Regions from separate parts of the Delftia sp. RIT313 genome, predicted to be linked through region 1. Evidence: riboswitches for the same ligand, from Rfam matches in the RefSeq annotation. Region 1 holds a riboswitch; the other holds the start of a gene.
The links. A riboswitch is a leader RNA that binds a small molecule or an ion and turns the genes downstream of it on or off. The one in region 1 is predicted to bind cobalamin.

Region 2: it holds a riboswitch for cobalamin, as region 1 does, so the genes downstream of both, BW39_RS12045 (TonB-dependent receptor domain-containing protein) here and BW39_RS13930 (TonB-dependent receptor) in region 1, are expected to answer to the same signal.

Annotation. Positions count from the first base shown of each region.
Region 1 covers NZ_JFYT01000047.1:19,506-27,105, forward strand. Annotated here, with positions in the region: gene BW39_RS13920 (FecCD family ABC transporter permease) at 1-623, opposite strand, end outside; gene BW39_RS13925 (ABC transporter substrate-binding protein) at 610-1,662, opposite strand; gene BW39_RS13930 (TonB-dependent receptor) at 1,662-3,824, opposite strand; cobalamin riboswitch at 3,946-4,264, opposite strand; gene BW39_RS13935 (2OG-Fe(II) oxygenase) at 4,277-4,960, opposite strand; gene alkB (DNA oxidative demethylase AlkB) at 4,979-5,629, opposite strand; gene BW39_RS13945 (2OG-Fe(II) oxygenase) at 5,642-6,373, opposite strand; gene BW39_RS13950 (hypothetical protein) at 6,597-7,418, shown strand; gene BW39_RS13955 (hypothetical protein) at 7,599-7,600, shown strand, end outside.
Region 2 covers NZ_JFYT01000044.1:19,038-26,637, reverse strand. Annotated here, with positions in the region: gene BW39_RS12080 (winged helix-turn-helix transcriptional regulator) at 1-332, opposite strand, end outside; gene BW39_RS12075 (MFS transporter) at 409-1,620, shown strand; gene BW39_RS12070 (AraC family transcriptional regulator) at 1,617-2,384, opposite strand; gene BW39_RS12065 (sulfite exporter TauE/SafE family protein) at 2,513-3,319, shown strand; gene BW39_RS12060 (helix-turn-helix transcriptional regulator) at 3,329-3,520, opposite strand; gene BW39_RS12055 (hypothetical protein) at 3,546-3,935, opposite strand; cobalamin riboswitch at 4,032-4,257, shown strand; gene BW39_RS12045 (TonB-dependent receptor domain-containing protein) at 4,328-6,241, shown strand; gene BW39_RS12040 (ABC transporter substrate-binding protein) at 6,247-7,191, shown strand; gene BW39_RS12035 (heavy metal-binding domain-containing protein) at 7,241-7,561, opposite strand.

The DNA.
Region 1 (7,600 bases):
AGCGTCCAGGTCAGCAGGGCATTGGCCAGGTCACGCTGGCCCGATGACAGGGTGATCAGGCTGGTCACGCCTGCCAGCACATAGCCGATGGCCACACCACCCAGGATCAGCCGCGTGGCATGAATGCGGCCCTGGGAGCGCGCCAGCAGGTAGACGGCGACGGTGGCCGCCAGCGCCCCGGCAAAGGCCCCGGCCGTGAGGGCGTACATGCCGGCCGAGGCCAGCGCACCGAAGGCCAGCACGGCCACGGCGCCCACCGACGCACCAGAGGACACGCCCAGCAGATAGGGATCGGCCAGCGGATTGCGCACCATGGCCTGCATGATGGTGCCCACCACGGCAAGCCCCGCGCCCACCAGGGCCGCCAGCAGCACGCGCGGCATGCGGATCAGCCAAACGATCTGCTGGTGCTGCGGCGTGATGCCCTCCAGTGGCGGCGGCTGCATGCCCAGCACCTGCAGCAGCCGGCTCCAGGCAATGCGCCAGACCGTGCTGGCCGGCATGTCCACGGGCCCCCAGGTGATGGCCAGCGTCATCACCAGCAACAGGGCCGCGAACAGCAGCAGGCACCAGAGGCGGGCGGCGCCAGGGCGCCTGGGCCAGCGAGAATCAGTTGGCCGCATGGCTGGGCGCCGGCATGCGGTCGGGGTGCAGGGCCTGCGCCAGGGCGCGGGTCCGCGCAATGTTGCGCGGGCCGGGCGTGGCCTCGGCATAGGTCATCACGAAGAACCGCTTTTCGCGGATGGCATCGACGCCGGCCAGCTCGGGCTTGGCCAGCAGGAAGTCGATCTTGCCCTGGGCATGGGGCTGGCCGTAGTCGATGATGACGATCCACTGCGGGTTGCGCTGCACCACGTCCTCCCAGTTGCCTGCAGGCCAGTTGCTGGGAATGTCGTCGAAGATGTTGCGCCCGCCCGCTTCCTCGATCATGGCCTGCGGCATGCCGTAGCGGCCCACGGTCACGGGGATGTCCTGGCCGCTGTCGTAGACGAAGACCGAAGGCCGCTGCCGCACGCCCTGCATGCGCTCGCGCAGGTCCTTCAGGTCGCGCTCCAGCCCCTGCGCCAGTTGCTCGGCATGGGCGTCGATGCGGAAGATGCGGCCCAGGTTGCGCAGGTCGGTCAGGCCGTCTTCCAGCGCCACCTGGCTGCGCGGCCCCACGCGGATGCACGATTCGGACAGCACATACGAGGCAATGCCGTGGCGCTGCAGCACCTCGGGCGTGACCTGGCCCTGGCGAAAACCGTAGCTCCAGCCTCCGAAGACGAAGTCGGCCGAGGCGCCCAGGATGGCCTCCAGGTTCATCTCGCGCTCGGCCAGCCGCGGCACGCGGGCCAGCTGGGCCTGGAAGGCCGGGTCGATCTGCTTGGCCTGCGTGATACCGCTGTAGCCCACCAGCCGGTCGCCCAGGCCCAGAAAGAGGAACATCTCGGTGATGTTCACGTCATGGGTCACGGCGCGCAGCGGTGCGCTGGCGTAGGTCACGGGGCTGCCGCAGACATTGACGGTCACGGCCGCCTGCGGTGCGGCAGCCGGTGCCGGCAGTTCACTGGTGGTGCCGGAATCGCTGCGCGAGCAGCCGGCCAGCAGCAGGGTGGCCGCCAGGGCGCCAGCGCACAGGCCGTGGAGACCGTGGAGGCTTTTGGAGCGCGCCATGGCCATCAGAACCGGATATGGGCCGCGATCTCGAAGCGGCGGCCTTGCCCGACCAGGAACTGGCTGCCGTAGCTCGATCCCACATAGACCCTGTCGGCCAGGTTGCGGCCGATCAGGCTCAGGGTGGTGCGCGGGTCCACCTGCCAGCTCAGCGCGGCGTCGGCCACGGTGTAGGCGGGCAGGTTCACGGTATTGGCGTTGTTGCCAAAGCGGTCACCCACGTAGCGCAGGCCCAGCGAGGCTTGCCAGGCGCCCACGCGGTAGTGGCCCCAGAGGTTGGCCGTGGTCTTGGCCACGTTCTGCGGACGGTTGCCTGCGCGGTTGCCGCCAGCCTCGATGAGCTTGTCGAACTGGGCGTCCACATAGGACAGATTGCCCTCCACGCGCAGGGCGGGCGTGGCCTGGAAGGTGGCGGTGACCTCGGCCCCGCGCGAGGACTGGCTGCCGCCCTGGATGGAGATGGCCGGGCGGTCGGGGTCGCGCGTGATGATGTCGTCCTTCTTGATGTCGAACACAGCCAGCGTCCATTCGCCGCGCCCGCCAGCCACTTGCTGCTTGATGCCGATCTCGGCCTGGCGGCCCTTGCTCAGCTTGTAAGCCGTGTTGGCCAGGTTCAGCGACACCAGGCTGTTGACGGGATCGTGTCCCGAGTTGATCTGCCCATAGACATGGGTGTTGCGGGCTAACTCATAGGTCAGGCCCAGGCGCCAGGAGGTGGCGGCCAGCGTCTTGTTGAAATCCGTGCCGCCCACCAGCGAGTGGCTGGCAAAGTCGTAGACATCGCGGCGCAGGCCGGCCATGGCCAGCCAGCGGTTGCTGATGCGCCAGGCATCTTCCAGGTACAGGGCATGCTGGGTCACGCCGGTTTCTGTCTTGGCGGCGGTGAGATCGGGGCTGGCCCAGCTGCCATGCACGGGATCCCAGGCCGAGACCGTGGACGAGCCGCCATAGGGCGAATTGTTGGACAGCCGCAGGTTGATGCGCGCGGCCTCCCAGCCCATGGCGATCTTGTGCGAGCCCCGGTCCACGTTCAGGCCCAGGCGGTTGCCGGTCTGCTCCAGGTCGTGCAGGATTTCCAGGTAGTCGGAGCGGCCCACGGTCCAGGTGGCGGGGTTGAGCGCGTAGGCCTCGATGTTGCGCCAGTGGCGGTCGGACTTCACGTGGTACAGCTCGTTGCGCACCGTCAGCCAGTCATTGGCCTTCCATTGCACCTTGGCGCGCAGGCGCTCGTCGGCATAGCGCAGCACGCTGTCTTCGGCGTTGTAGTTGCGGTCGCGCAGCGACTCCACCACCTTGCCGTCCAGGCCCGGCGTGCCCCAGTAGCGGCTGGGCTTTTGCACGCTGCGGTCGGCAATCAGGTCGATCTGCAGGTCGCTCGTGGGCTCCAAGCGCAGCGTGCTCATGAACTTGCCGTTGCGCGACTGGTCCAGATCGCGCTCGCCCGCGCTGCGCGCGGTGTAGCTGTCGATGCGGTAGCTGGCATAGGCGCCCAGGGCGCCGGTCACGCCCAGGCCCAGGCGCAGCGTGTCGTCCGTGCCCGCACCCACCAGCACCTCGGCCGAGCTGGTGCGGCTGGGCTGCTTGCGGATGGCGTTGACCGTGGCGCCCATGGTGCCGCTGCCATACATCAGCGAGGCCGGTCCACGCAGCACGTCGATGCGCTCGTAGCCCCAGCTGTCACCCGGATAGGCCGTGGTGCCGGCGGCCACGCCCAGCACCATGCCGTCTTCGGCCACGCCCACGGAATTGACACCCGCAAAGCCGCGGCTGCTGAAGGACAGGCCGCCGTTGCCCGGCGTGCTGCTGGAGGTCAGGCCCACGGTGCGCGTGACGGCGTCCACCAGGGCGTAGTCGCCGCGCTCCTGCATCTGCTCGGCAGAGACGCCGTCCACGCTGGCCGGCACTTCCTGGTTGGAGACGCCGGTATGGCTGGCAGAGCGCGCAGGCTGGGCCAGTTGCTGGCCGATGCGTTCGGCCTGGCCGGTGACCTGGACCTCGGGCAGGGCGGTTGATGGGGGCGTTGGCGTGGGCGTGGGCGTTTGGGTTTGAGCCTGCGCCGGCAGGCAGATGAAGGCGCAGGCCAGGGCCAGCGGGCTCAGCCGCACGGAAAGGGACTGGGCAGCGCGAGCGCTGGAAACCCTGGAAAAGGAAGAATGCATTTCGAACATCGGTCTTCGACCGTCTGATGCGAAAGCAAGGCACTGCCACCTCTCCAGCCAGCGTGGGAGGAAAGGGCGCAGGACGTTGCCATCCGCACCCCGCAGACAGTCAAGAAAACGCCTGCACAGCAGGCGCGAAACGCAGCAGGCCGGTCTCCGGGCTCACAAGCGGCGCAAGGACATGCCTTCCGCCCAGCGCCCCGTCTTCCCAATCCACCCGCGAAAAGCTGCATGTTGCAGACCACGCCATGAACCAGTGACAGCCTGTCATCGCCCCTCCGCAGGGTTGCGGAGACTGGCGGGACAGGCATGGAGCGCCTTGACTTGTTTACCGTTGCGGGGGCAGCCAAGGCCTGTGCCGGCAGCGCAAAAAGCATTTGCTGGCAGTCACCTTGTTCCCGTTTCATCCCCATGGCTGGCATGCGGACACCTGTTGCACGGATGCCTTTGCAGGCGCGGCATTATAGCCAGCGGTCTGTTTTCATAGCCTTTGGCGCCTGGGGCACGTCGTGCAAAAGCAGCTCCAGACCCAGCCACTCGCCACGGTGAACGCGGCTGATGGCATGCCGCAGATGCACGCGGTAAAAGCCCGCCGCACCGCGCACCGGGCGCGGCCCCGTGGCGATGATGGCCGCATCCCCCAGGCCCAGCGGCAGCACCATGGGGCGCGATTGCATGCGCGGGCGCTGCTCGGTCATCACGAATTCGCCGCCCTCGAAATCCTGGCCCGGCCGGGACAGCAGCAGCACCAGCTGCAGCGGAAACACCGCCGCACCTTCGCTGTATGAACGCAGAGGGGCATGGCCCGCTTGCGGCACGCGCAGCAGATGTGGCTGTGGCTGCGTTTGGCCTGCTTGTCGGCCCGGACGCATGAAATCCTCGAAGCAGCCTGGCAACTCAGGCTGCAAGCCCATGTGTTCGCGCCAGCGGTTGGCCAGGGCCAGCAGATGCCCGTACAGCACCGGGCGCCATGCCTGCACGCAGGGCGGCAGGCCAGACGCGGCTGCCGCCTCGCGGGCCACGGCGCGGCTTTCATCCGCAGTCAGCAGCTGCGGCAGCAGGGCATGGCCTTCGGCATCGAGCTCAGCGGCAATCCGCGCCCAATCCAGGCGGGCGAAGCGATCCTGGCTGTTGAGCCTGTCCATTTCAGACCGTCCAACCATTCAGCCCGCCTTGCGAAAAGTGAGATTGATGCGCCGCCCGCCCAGCAGCGGGTGGGGCTGGTCCTTGAGCGGCAACACGCCGTGGTGGCGCAGCCGATCCACGCCGCCCCAGACCACCACGTCGCCATGCTGCAGCGGCACCCTGGCCGTGCTGTCCGCGCGCGCCAGTCCTCCAAACAGAAACGTGGCCGGCATGCCCAGGGACACCGAGACAATGGGCGCGCCCAGGTCGCGTTCGTCGCGGTCCTGGTGCAGGGAAAGCCGGGTGCCGGGCAGGTACTGGTTGATGAGGCAGGCATCGGGCACAAAGCCTTCGAACCCCGCCGCAGCGGCCGCCTCGCCCGCCAGCCGGACAAACACGACCGGCATGGCGGGCCAGGGCTGGCCGCTGAGTGGGTCGATGGCGCTGTAGCGGTAGCCGCGCCTGTCGCTGGTCCAGCCCAGCGCGCCGCAGTTGGTCATGGCCACCGACATGGTGAAGCCGCCCGGCGTGACCAGATGGCGCAGCGGCGCCTGCGCCGCAATGCCTTCGACCGCATCCAGCAACTGCGCGGCATGGGGCAGGGCATGGCCGCGCAGCACCACGGATTGCGGACCTATGGATTCGGCCCCGTTGGGCTGTTCATCGGCGAAAAGATCCAGCGTGCTCATACCGGCCATCCATCAAAGTGCGTCATGAAAGATCAGCCCCACGGTATGGCGATGGCCGCTGTGGATGCGGCTGACCCCATGGCGCATTGCCACGCGGCGGTAGCCGGTGCGCCGCCCGGGCACGGGCCGGTGGCGCACGGCCAGGACCAGCGCATCGCCCTGGTCCAGTGCCATCACATCGGCCCGCTGCCGGTCGCCATCGGCCTGGGTGATGACGAACTCGCCACCCGTGAAGTCCCGCCCGGGCCGCGACAGCAGCAGCACCACCTGCAGCGGAAACACATGCTCTCCATAGACGTCCTGGTGCAGGCAGTTGTAGTCGCCCGCACCGTATTGAAGGATGAGCGGCGTGGGCCGCAACTGGCCCTGCGCGTGGCAGCGCGCCAGGAAGTCCTGCAGCCGGTCCGGATAGCGCACCTCCAGCCCCATGCGCTGGTTCCAGAGATTGGCCACCGGCGCCAGGCGCAGATACAGCTGCTCGCGCAGGCGTTGCAGCAGCGGTGGCAAGGGGTAGTCGAAATATTGGTACTCGCCGCGCCCGAAACCGTGGCGTGCCATGACGATGCGGGAGCGAAAGCCGTCCTCCCTTGCGTAAAGAGCGGCCAGGTCGCGGCACTGCTGCGCATCCAGCAGGCCGGGCAGGCGCGCACAGCCTTGCTCATCGAGCTGGTGCTCCATCTGCGTCCAGTGGCAGGGCGGGGCGGATTCGCAAGCTTCGTTGTCGAAAAGACCGAGGTTGAGCATGGCGGGCGGGGTTGGCGGTATGGGCGCGGTTGGCAATATGGGCGCTGTGGGCAATTGCCGCAGTCTAGGGCGCCGCCGCAGCGCCTGCATCCCGCTTCTTGCAGTGGACAGAATGTCAACCGGTGGAAGCACCTGCCAGCCGCGTGCTGGACAGGCCTGGGAGGGCCGGCTGGCGGCTGCAATTGAACAATCGAGGCATTCCTGCAAACGCCTCAGGCCCGCCATGTCCAGCAACGTCCATCACCTCTATCTTTTCTTCGATACGCCCCTGCAGCTGCGCCGCGTGCAACTGATCTGCCAGTACCTGGCCCGGCAGTCCTGGGAGCAGGCCGAGCGCTGGATCCATGAGCTGGACCCCGCCCTGGACCGGTCCGCGCTGTGGGATGACGACTGGGCCAATGCCAGCGCCCTGGGCCACCCCCAGCACCTGGAACTGGGCTTCGACACCCGCACCACGGCCGGCATGCCCTGGCGATTGCTGGAGACGCTGTTCCAGCACGGCCTGCAGGCGGCGGTGCTGCATGTCTTCTACGACCAGGTGGGCGAGAGCGAGCGCTACCACTTCGATGCCGGCCAATGGGTCAGCCACCACGCCTGGCTGTCCCGATACCCGGAGCGCCAGGTGCTGGTCGATACGGATGGCGAGGTCTATCCGCAGCCCGGCCAGGAAGAGGGCGCCGACGGCACCGCTCTCACCAATCCGGCCCAGCCCATGACCATCACCCGGCTGCGCGAGCGGGACCAGGAGCGTGACCGCCAGGCCCAGGAATCCGTGCAGGCCCTGCTGGACACCATGGCCAGCCTGCGCAAGAGCGGCGTATCGCCCGTGCAGGGCATCGTGGGGCTGTTCATGCTGCGGGCCGGCTTTCGCGGGCTGTGCGAGGCCGTGGCCTTCACCGTGATTGCGGCCCTGGCCTTCAGAGGCAAGGGACTGTGGCTCTGGCCGGCTTTGGGATTGGTGCTGGCGGTGGTGCTGCCTCTGTACCGCATGGCCGGCGCGCGACGGGAGTTTGCGGGGCAGGGTGGCGGCGATGCCGCATCCTGAGACAATCCGCGCTCGGCAAAATGAAACAAATTGCACAAGACCAGCTGAATCCCAGGAGAGGGTGAACAGGATGAGGATACGGACCATGGCCCCGGCAGGGTGGATCTGCGCCAGCAGGCGCTGTTTTCCTGAGCGGAGCCGTCGCTGATGCAGCCCACCGCCATTGAACAGGGTGCTGCCGT
Region 2 (7,600 bases), on a different contig from region 1:
TCGCCCGGCGCGAACAGATGGCCTTCGCCCCATTGCCGCAACGCCACGATCACCGGGAACAGCTCCAGTCCCTGAGCCGTGAGCACGTATTCCAGGTAGGCCGAGCCTTCGGCGGCCGGTCGGGTTTCCAGGATGCCGGCCTCCACCAGCCGGCGCAGCCGGTCGGCCAGGATATTGCGGGCCGCGCCCAGGCTTCGCTGGAAATCGCCAAAGCGGCTGATGCCGTCAAAGGCATCGCGCACGATGAGCAGCGACCAGCGGTCGCCGATCACATCCAGGGAGCGGGCCACCGGACAGGGCTGCGGTGTGTCAGGGCGGATGTCTTCTTTCATGGCGTCATTTTGGTTGCATTTCAAAACTGGTTCAACTAGCATCCAACTAGTTTTGTTTTGCAACTGGACTCAACCCATGAACGCCCTCCCTGCCCCGGACACGGTCCGCATGCCGCGCAGCCTGGTGCTGTTGTTCGCCGCTGCCAGCGGCCTGAGCGTGGCCAATGTTTACTACGCCCAGCCGCTGCTGGAGGCGCTGGCGGCCGACTTCGGCATCAGCCATGCGGCCGTGGGCGGCGTGGTCACCGCCACGCAGGCCGGCTGCGCGCTGGCACTGCTGCTGCTGGTGCCGCTGGGCGACCGGCTGGAGCGGCGGCGGCTCATGCTTTTGCAGTTGCTGGGCCTGGTACTGGCCCTGGCGGCCGTCAGCACCGCGCGTTCGGCCGTTCTGCTGCTGGGGGGCATGCTGGCCGTGGGCCTGCTGGGCACGGCCATGACGCAGGGGCTGATCGCCTATGCGGCCAGCGCCAGCCAGGCGCATGAGCGCGGGCGCGTGGTGGGCGCGGCCCAGGGCGGTGTTTTCATCGGCCTGCTTTTGGCGCGCGTGTTTGCCGGCGCCGTGGGTGACCTGGCTGGCTGGCGTGGCGTCTATGCCTGCTCGGCCCTGTTGATGCTGGCCCTGGCCTGGCTCCTGTGGCGGCAACTGCCCCGGCTGGCGGTGCCCTTGCATGCACCCAGCTACACGCAGCTGCTCGCCTCCATGCTCCAGCTGCTGCGCCAGGACCGCATGCTGCGCACACGCGGCATGCTGGCCCTGCTGATGTTTGCCACCTTCAATATCTTCTGGAGCGCCCTGGTCCTGCCGCTGAGCGCACCGCCCTACAGCCTGTCGCTCACGGCCATCGGCGCCTTTGGCCTGGCCGGCGTGGTGGGCGCACTGGCAGCAGCCCGTGCCGGGCACTGGGCCGACCAGGGTTTCGCGCAGCGCACCAGCCTGGGCGCGCTGGTGATCCTGCTGCTGGCCTGGGCGCCGATTGCGCTGCTGGAGCAGTCCCTGTGGGCGCTGGTTGCCGGCATCGTGCTGCTGGACCTGGGCGGCCAGGCCCTGCATGTGACCAACCAGAGCCTGATCTTTCGCAGCAATCCGCAGGCCCACAGCCGGCTGGTGGGCCTGTACATGCTGTTCTATGCCGTGGGCAGCGGGCTGGGCGCGCTGATTGCCACCAATGCCTACGCGCGGTTTGGCTGGCACGGCGTCTGCGTGGCGGGGGCGGCGTTCAGCCTGGCGGCCCTGGTGTTCTGGGCCATGACACGGGAAACGGCTGCCCAGGCCAGCGTTCCCGCCTAGACCCGGCTCACCAGCTCCGAAGGCACCCGGCCCAGCGCCTTGCGGAACATGGTGGAAAACGCGCTGGGGCTGTCATAGCCGAGGTCCAGCGCCACCTGCGTGACCGATGCGCCCGCAGACAGCCGGGACACCGCCGCCAGCAGGCAGGCCTGCTGGCGCCAGGCGCCAAAGGCCATGCCTGTGTGCTGCTGGAAAAACCGGCTGAAGGTGCGCAGGCTCTTGTTCAGCGTCTGCGCCCAGTCCTGCGGCGTGGCGCGGATGCTGGGCTGGGCCAGGAACTGCTTGCACAGGGCGGCCAGCTTTTCATCGCGGGGAATGGGCGCGAACAGCGGCAGGCTGCGGGCCGAGGCCAGCTCATGCAGCACCAGCGTGACCAGGGCGCCGTCGCGGCCTGCTTCGTCGTACAGCGCCGGCAGGTCGGCGCAGGACAGCAGCAGCTGGTGCAGTAGCGGGGTGACGACCAGGGCCTCGCAGTGCACACCCGGGCGGGGCGCAGCAGCCGGTTCGATGTACAGGCTGCGCGTGCTCACGCCCTGCATGCGCACGCTGTGCGGCTTGCTGGCCGGAATCCACACGCCGCTGTAGGGCGGGATGGTCCAGGCGCCGTCGTCGGTTTCCACTTCCATCAGCCCGCTCATCCCGTAGAGAAACTGGGCACGCCGGTGGCTGTGCGTGGGCAGCAGCGTGCCAGGCGTGTAGTCGGTGCCGATGGCCAGCACATCGCGCGCCACGGCGTCCACGGAATGCAGCGGGATGTTGAGCATGGGAATGTCCGGAAAACAGCCAACAGGCTTTGGCAGGAATTCGAGGATTATTGACCCATCCGCGAAAGCAGGCCAAACCGCAGCATCCTAAGGTTCAGTCCTTGCTCGTTTTTTCCAAAGGACTGTCTGTGTTTCCTCTCCTGCTGCTGGCTTTCGGTGTGCTTGCCGGCGTGACCACCGTGCTCTTCGGCTTTGGCGGCGGCTTCGTGGCCGTTCCGCTGCTTTATGCGCTGCTGACCTCCATCCACGGCGCGGACTCCGCCATTGGCCAGGCTGCCATGCACATTGCCGTGGCCACCTCCACCTGCGTGATGATTTTTGGCGCCTCCATGGCCACGCTGCGCCAGCACCGCGCGGGCGCCCTGCCGTGGGAGCAGGTGCGGCCGCTGGCTGGCTTCATCGCGGCCGGCGCCGTGGCGGGCGCGGCGGCCGCCACCTGGCTCAACGGCGACTGGGTGCGCTGGGCTTTCATTGCCTACCTTGCGCTGACCATTGCCGACGCGCTGCTGCGCCCGGGCTTCGTGCACGGCACCACCGCCCAATTGCAGCCCATGGGCCGCAGGCCCGCCGCCATCGCAGGCCTGGCGATTGGCGCGATTGCAGCCTTCCTGGGCGTGGGCGGCAGCGTGATGACCGTGCCGCTGATGCGCCGGCGCGGCGCCAGCATGGCGGCCGCCACGGCCATGGCCAGCCCCCTGTCTCTGCCCATGGCCGTGGCGGGCACCGCTGCCTACATGCTGGCATCGCAGGGCGCGGGGCTGGGCCTCTGGCATGTGGGCTATGTGGACCTGCAGGCCTTTGCGCTGCTGACGGCCGGATCGTGGACGGGCATCAGGCTGGCGGCACCGCTGATCGGCCGCATTCCCGATGCCCTGCATGCCAAGGCCTACCTGGCCCTGCTGGGCCTGGTGCTGCTGGTCATGATCGTGGCCTGAGCGCTGCGCTCAACCCTCCTGGAAGATCGCTTCGATCCGGGTCTCGAACACCCGGGCAATGGCGAATGCCAGCGGCAGGCTGGGGTCGTAGCGGCCCGTCTCGATCGCATTCACGGTCTGGCGCGACACGCCCAGCAGGTCCGCCAGCGCGGCCTGGCTCCAGCCGCGCTCGGCGCGCAGTTCACGGATGGTGTTTTTCATGGGAGGGGCACTTTGGCGGAACAGCTCATCGGCTGCGCAGCCAGTGGGCCACCGAGGCAGCCACCCAGAGCGCACCCATCAAGGGCCATACCATGAACATGCTGAGCTTGGGAAAACCTGCCATTTCCAGGAATCCGTAGGTGAAGGTGATGCCGGCCGTGCCCGCCGCCGCAATCGCCAGCTGCTCCAGCATGGACTTGCGCAGGAACTCGTCGGTATCGCGCACCAGGCGCACGATGGCCCGCACGGCCAGCGCAAACGCCAGCATGGGGCTCAGCAGCAGCGCTGTGCGCAGGGCCCCGGCCTGCATGTCGGCGCTGAGCAAAAGCGCCCCCACAAGCAGCGCCATGTAGAGCAGCAGCGCAAATCCAAGTTCCTTCTGGTAGCGGCGGTTGGTGACCGTTGTTTGATTCATGGAAGTCTCTCGCAATGTGTAAAGGATGCTTGACATTGTGCGATGCCACCGGCGGGTATGTCAAGCAAGCTTTACATCGGTACTGAACGCCCCGCCGTACAATCGCCGCCGTTGGTGCCAGCAGCCCCAGGGGCTGCGGTTAAACGGGAAACATGGGGCGGCCAGATAAAGCCGCCCGCATGTACTGCCCCCGCAACAGTGAGTGAAACGCCGCGTGCATTGCACCGGCCCCCGCCAAACCCGTGCCACTGGGCGTACAGCCCGGGAAGGCCTTGGCGAGTGCGTCACCAGTCTGGATACCGGCCAACAGGCGGCCGGCCGCGCATGCAGCGCAGCCGGTCTTTGTGGTTTCCGTGCCGGCGGGGTCGCTGGCGCGCAACTGGCTCGCATCCATGCACACCCTCGCCCTCGCGCGCGCCCCTGGCGCCGCTCTTCGCTCGCCCTCGGCGTTCCCCGTACTGCGCACGTTGTCCGCCCTGGCTGCGGCCTCGCTGCTGGCCTGCCAGGCCCAAGCACAGGTACAACAGGCACAACAGGCGCAGCGCGCACAGACCTCCCAGCTCGATACGGTGGTCGTCACCGCCTCGCGCAGCGAACAGTCCCTGCGCACCGTCACGGCCGACATGACCGTGATCGACGCCGAGACCATTGCCCGCAGCGGCGCCACGGGCGTGGCCGACCTGCTGGTGCAGGTGCCGGGCGTGCAGATCAACCGCAATGGCGGGCCGGGCCAGGTCACCTCGGTCTACCTGCGCGGCACCAGCAACCAGCACACTGCCGTGTTCATCGACGGCGTGCGCTACAGCTCGCAGGAGCTGCAGGGCGGCGCGGTCTGGTCCACCCTGCCGCTGGCGCAGATCGAGCGCATCGAGGTGCTGCGCGGCCCGGCCGCCGCCATCTATGGCTCAGACGCCATGGGCGGCGTAATCCAGATCTTCACCAAGCGGGCGGACGGCCAGACCCGCGCCTATGCCGAGGCGGGCATAGGCAACCAGGGCACCAGCAAGCTGGCCACGGGATTTCAGGGCGGAGCCAACGGCTTCACCTACGGGCTGAACCTGGCGGACGAGCGCAGCGACGGCTTCGACGTCTACCCCGGCAACACCTTCTCGCCCAACCCGGACAAGGATGGCTACAGCAACACCTCGCTGGGCCTGAACGCGGGCTACAAAACGGGCATCCACCAGATCGACGCCAGCCTGCTGCACAGCCGCCTGCGCACCCACTACGACCAGAGCCCGCCGCCTTTCGACGACTACGACGTGGTCAAGAACACCACCGGCAGCCTGCGCTGGCAGGCAGGCTGGAACGCCATGTACAAAAGCGTGGTCCAGGTCTCCCATACCGACAGCCAAAGCGACCGCCACACCCAGTCGTCGGAAAGCGCCAAGGGCCGCTCCACCAACTACCTGCTGCAGAACCTGTTCACGCTGGGCCAGCACCGTTTCAACATCGACCTGGAACGCCGCGAGGACAGGCTGGACACGCAATACGCCTGGACGCAGAACACCGACAGCCGGCGCGTGCAGAACTCCCTGTCGGCCGGCTGGCGCCTGACGGAGGGGCGCCACCAGTTCGACGCCAACCTGCGCCACGACCAGGTGCGCGACCAGCAGAACAAGACCACGGGCGGCCTGGGCTACGGCCTGCAGATCGACGAGCGCTGGCGCTGGGTGGCATCGGCCGGCACGGCCTTCCGCACGCCCACGCTGTACGAACGCTTCACGGGCCAGGCGGCGGCCGACCTCAAGCCCGAAAGCAGCACCAACGTGGAAACGGGCCTGCACTATGCGGCCGGTGCCAACCGCCTCTCGACCGTGGTCTACCGCAACAAGTTCAAGAACCTCATCACCTACGACTGGAACAGCGCCCTTCCCTGCAACTGCTACCGCAACTGGCAGAGCGCGGAGATCACCGGCCTGACGCTGTCGGGCAGCACGCGCCTGGGCAGCGCCAACCTGGGCGCCTCGCTGGACTTCATGAACCCCGAGAACCTGGAGACCGGCAAGCTGCTGCCCTACCGCTCCAAGCGCATGCTCAAGCTCAACGCCGACACCCAGGCGGCCGGCTGGACGCTGGGCGGCGAAGCGCAGCTGTACAGCGGCCGCTACGCAGACGAGGCGAACACCCTGCAACTGGGCGGTTACGGCGTGGTCAACCTCTACGCCCAGCGCCAGCTGACCAGGCAATGGACGCTGCTGGCCCGCGTCAACAACATCGCCGACCGCGACTACGCCCCCACGCGCGGCTACGCCAACGCAGGCCGCACCGTGTTCGTCAGCGTGCGCTGGACTCCCCTGCCCTGACCGCCATGCACCTGCTTGTGCGCCTGCCCCGCCTTCTGCTGCTGATCGCCGCGCTGGCCTGCGCGGGCGGCGCCAGCAACGCCCATGCGCAAAAGACGGGAGACGCGAGCCAAGGCAGCACAAGCACAGCCACTCCCTACACCATTACCGACATGCGCGGGCGCCAGGTGCGCCTGGAGCGCGTGCCGCAGCGCATCGTCTCGCTGCTGCCCTCGCTGACCGAATCGCTGTGCGCGCTGGACGCCTGCGAGCGCATCGTGGGCGTGGACGAGTTCTCCAACCACCCGGCCCGCGTGGCCGCCCTGCCCAAGCTGGGCCACACCTTTGCCCCGCTGGTCGAGGCCACCGTGCGGCTCAGGCCCGACGTGGTGCTGATGGCGTATTCCGCACCCGTCATCGCACAGCTGGAGCGCTTCGGCATTCCCGTGCTGGCGCTGGACGCCAACGACATGGCGCAGCTGGAGCAGGTACTGCACAAGCTCGACCAGCTGCTGCAGGTGCAGCGCGCCAACGCCCTGCTGGCGCGCATGCAGGCCGAGGTGGACCAGCAGGCCAAGGCGCTGGCTGCGCAAGCGCCCGCCGGGCAGAAGGTGTATTTCGAGGTGGACGCCACGCCTTATGCGGCGGGGCCGGACTCCTTCATAGGCCAGCTGCTGCAGCGCCTGGGCGCGCGCAATGTGCTGCCGCAGAACCTGGGTCCCTTCCCCCGCATCACGCCCGAATACGTGCTGCGCCAGCAGCCCGAACTCATCATCCACACGCCGCAGACGCCATCAGCCAGCTTTGCCGCCCGCCCCGGCTGGAGCCGCATGCCAGCCGTGCGCTCCGGCCGCATCTGCGCGCTGGACCTGGTCGAGACGGACGTGGTCTCCCGCCCCGGCCCGCGCCTGGGCGAGGCGGCGCGGGCGCTGGCCCGCTGCCTGCAGATGCCGGGCACAGCGCCGCGTTGACTTCTCTGGTCTGATTGACCCGCTTGGTCTGCTTGGCCGATGGCCTCGCCTACTCCAGCACCACGGCCGTGCCGCTGGCAGACACCATCAACATGCCATTGCCCTGGCCCAGCACTTCGTAATCCAGGTCCACCCCCACCACGGCATTCGCGCCCAGTTCCTGGGCGCGTTCCTCCAGCTCCTTGAGCGCAATCTCGCGCGCCCGCTGCAACTCGCGCTCATAGGTGGCCGACCGCCCGCCCACGATGTCGCGCAGCCCGGCAAACAAATCCTTGAACACATTGGCGCCCAAAATTGCCTCGCCCGCGACCACGCCGCAGTAGCGGGTGATGCGGCGGCCTTCGATCTGGGGGGTGGTGGTGATGATCATGAGAAATCCTCGGTGGTGAGTGACGGAGATGCACCTTGA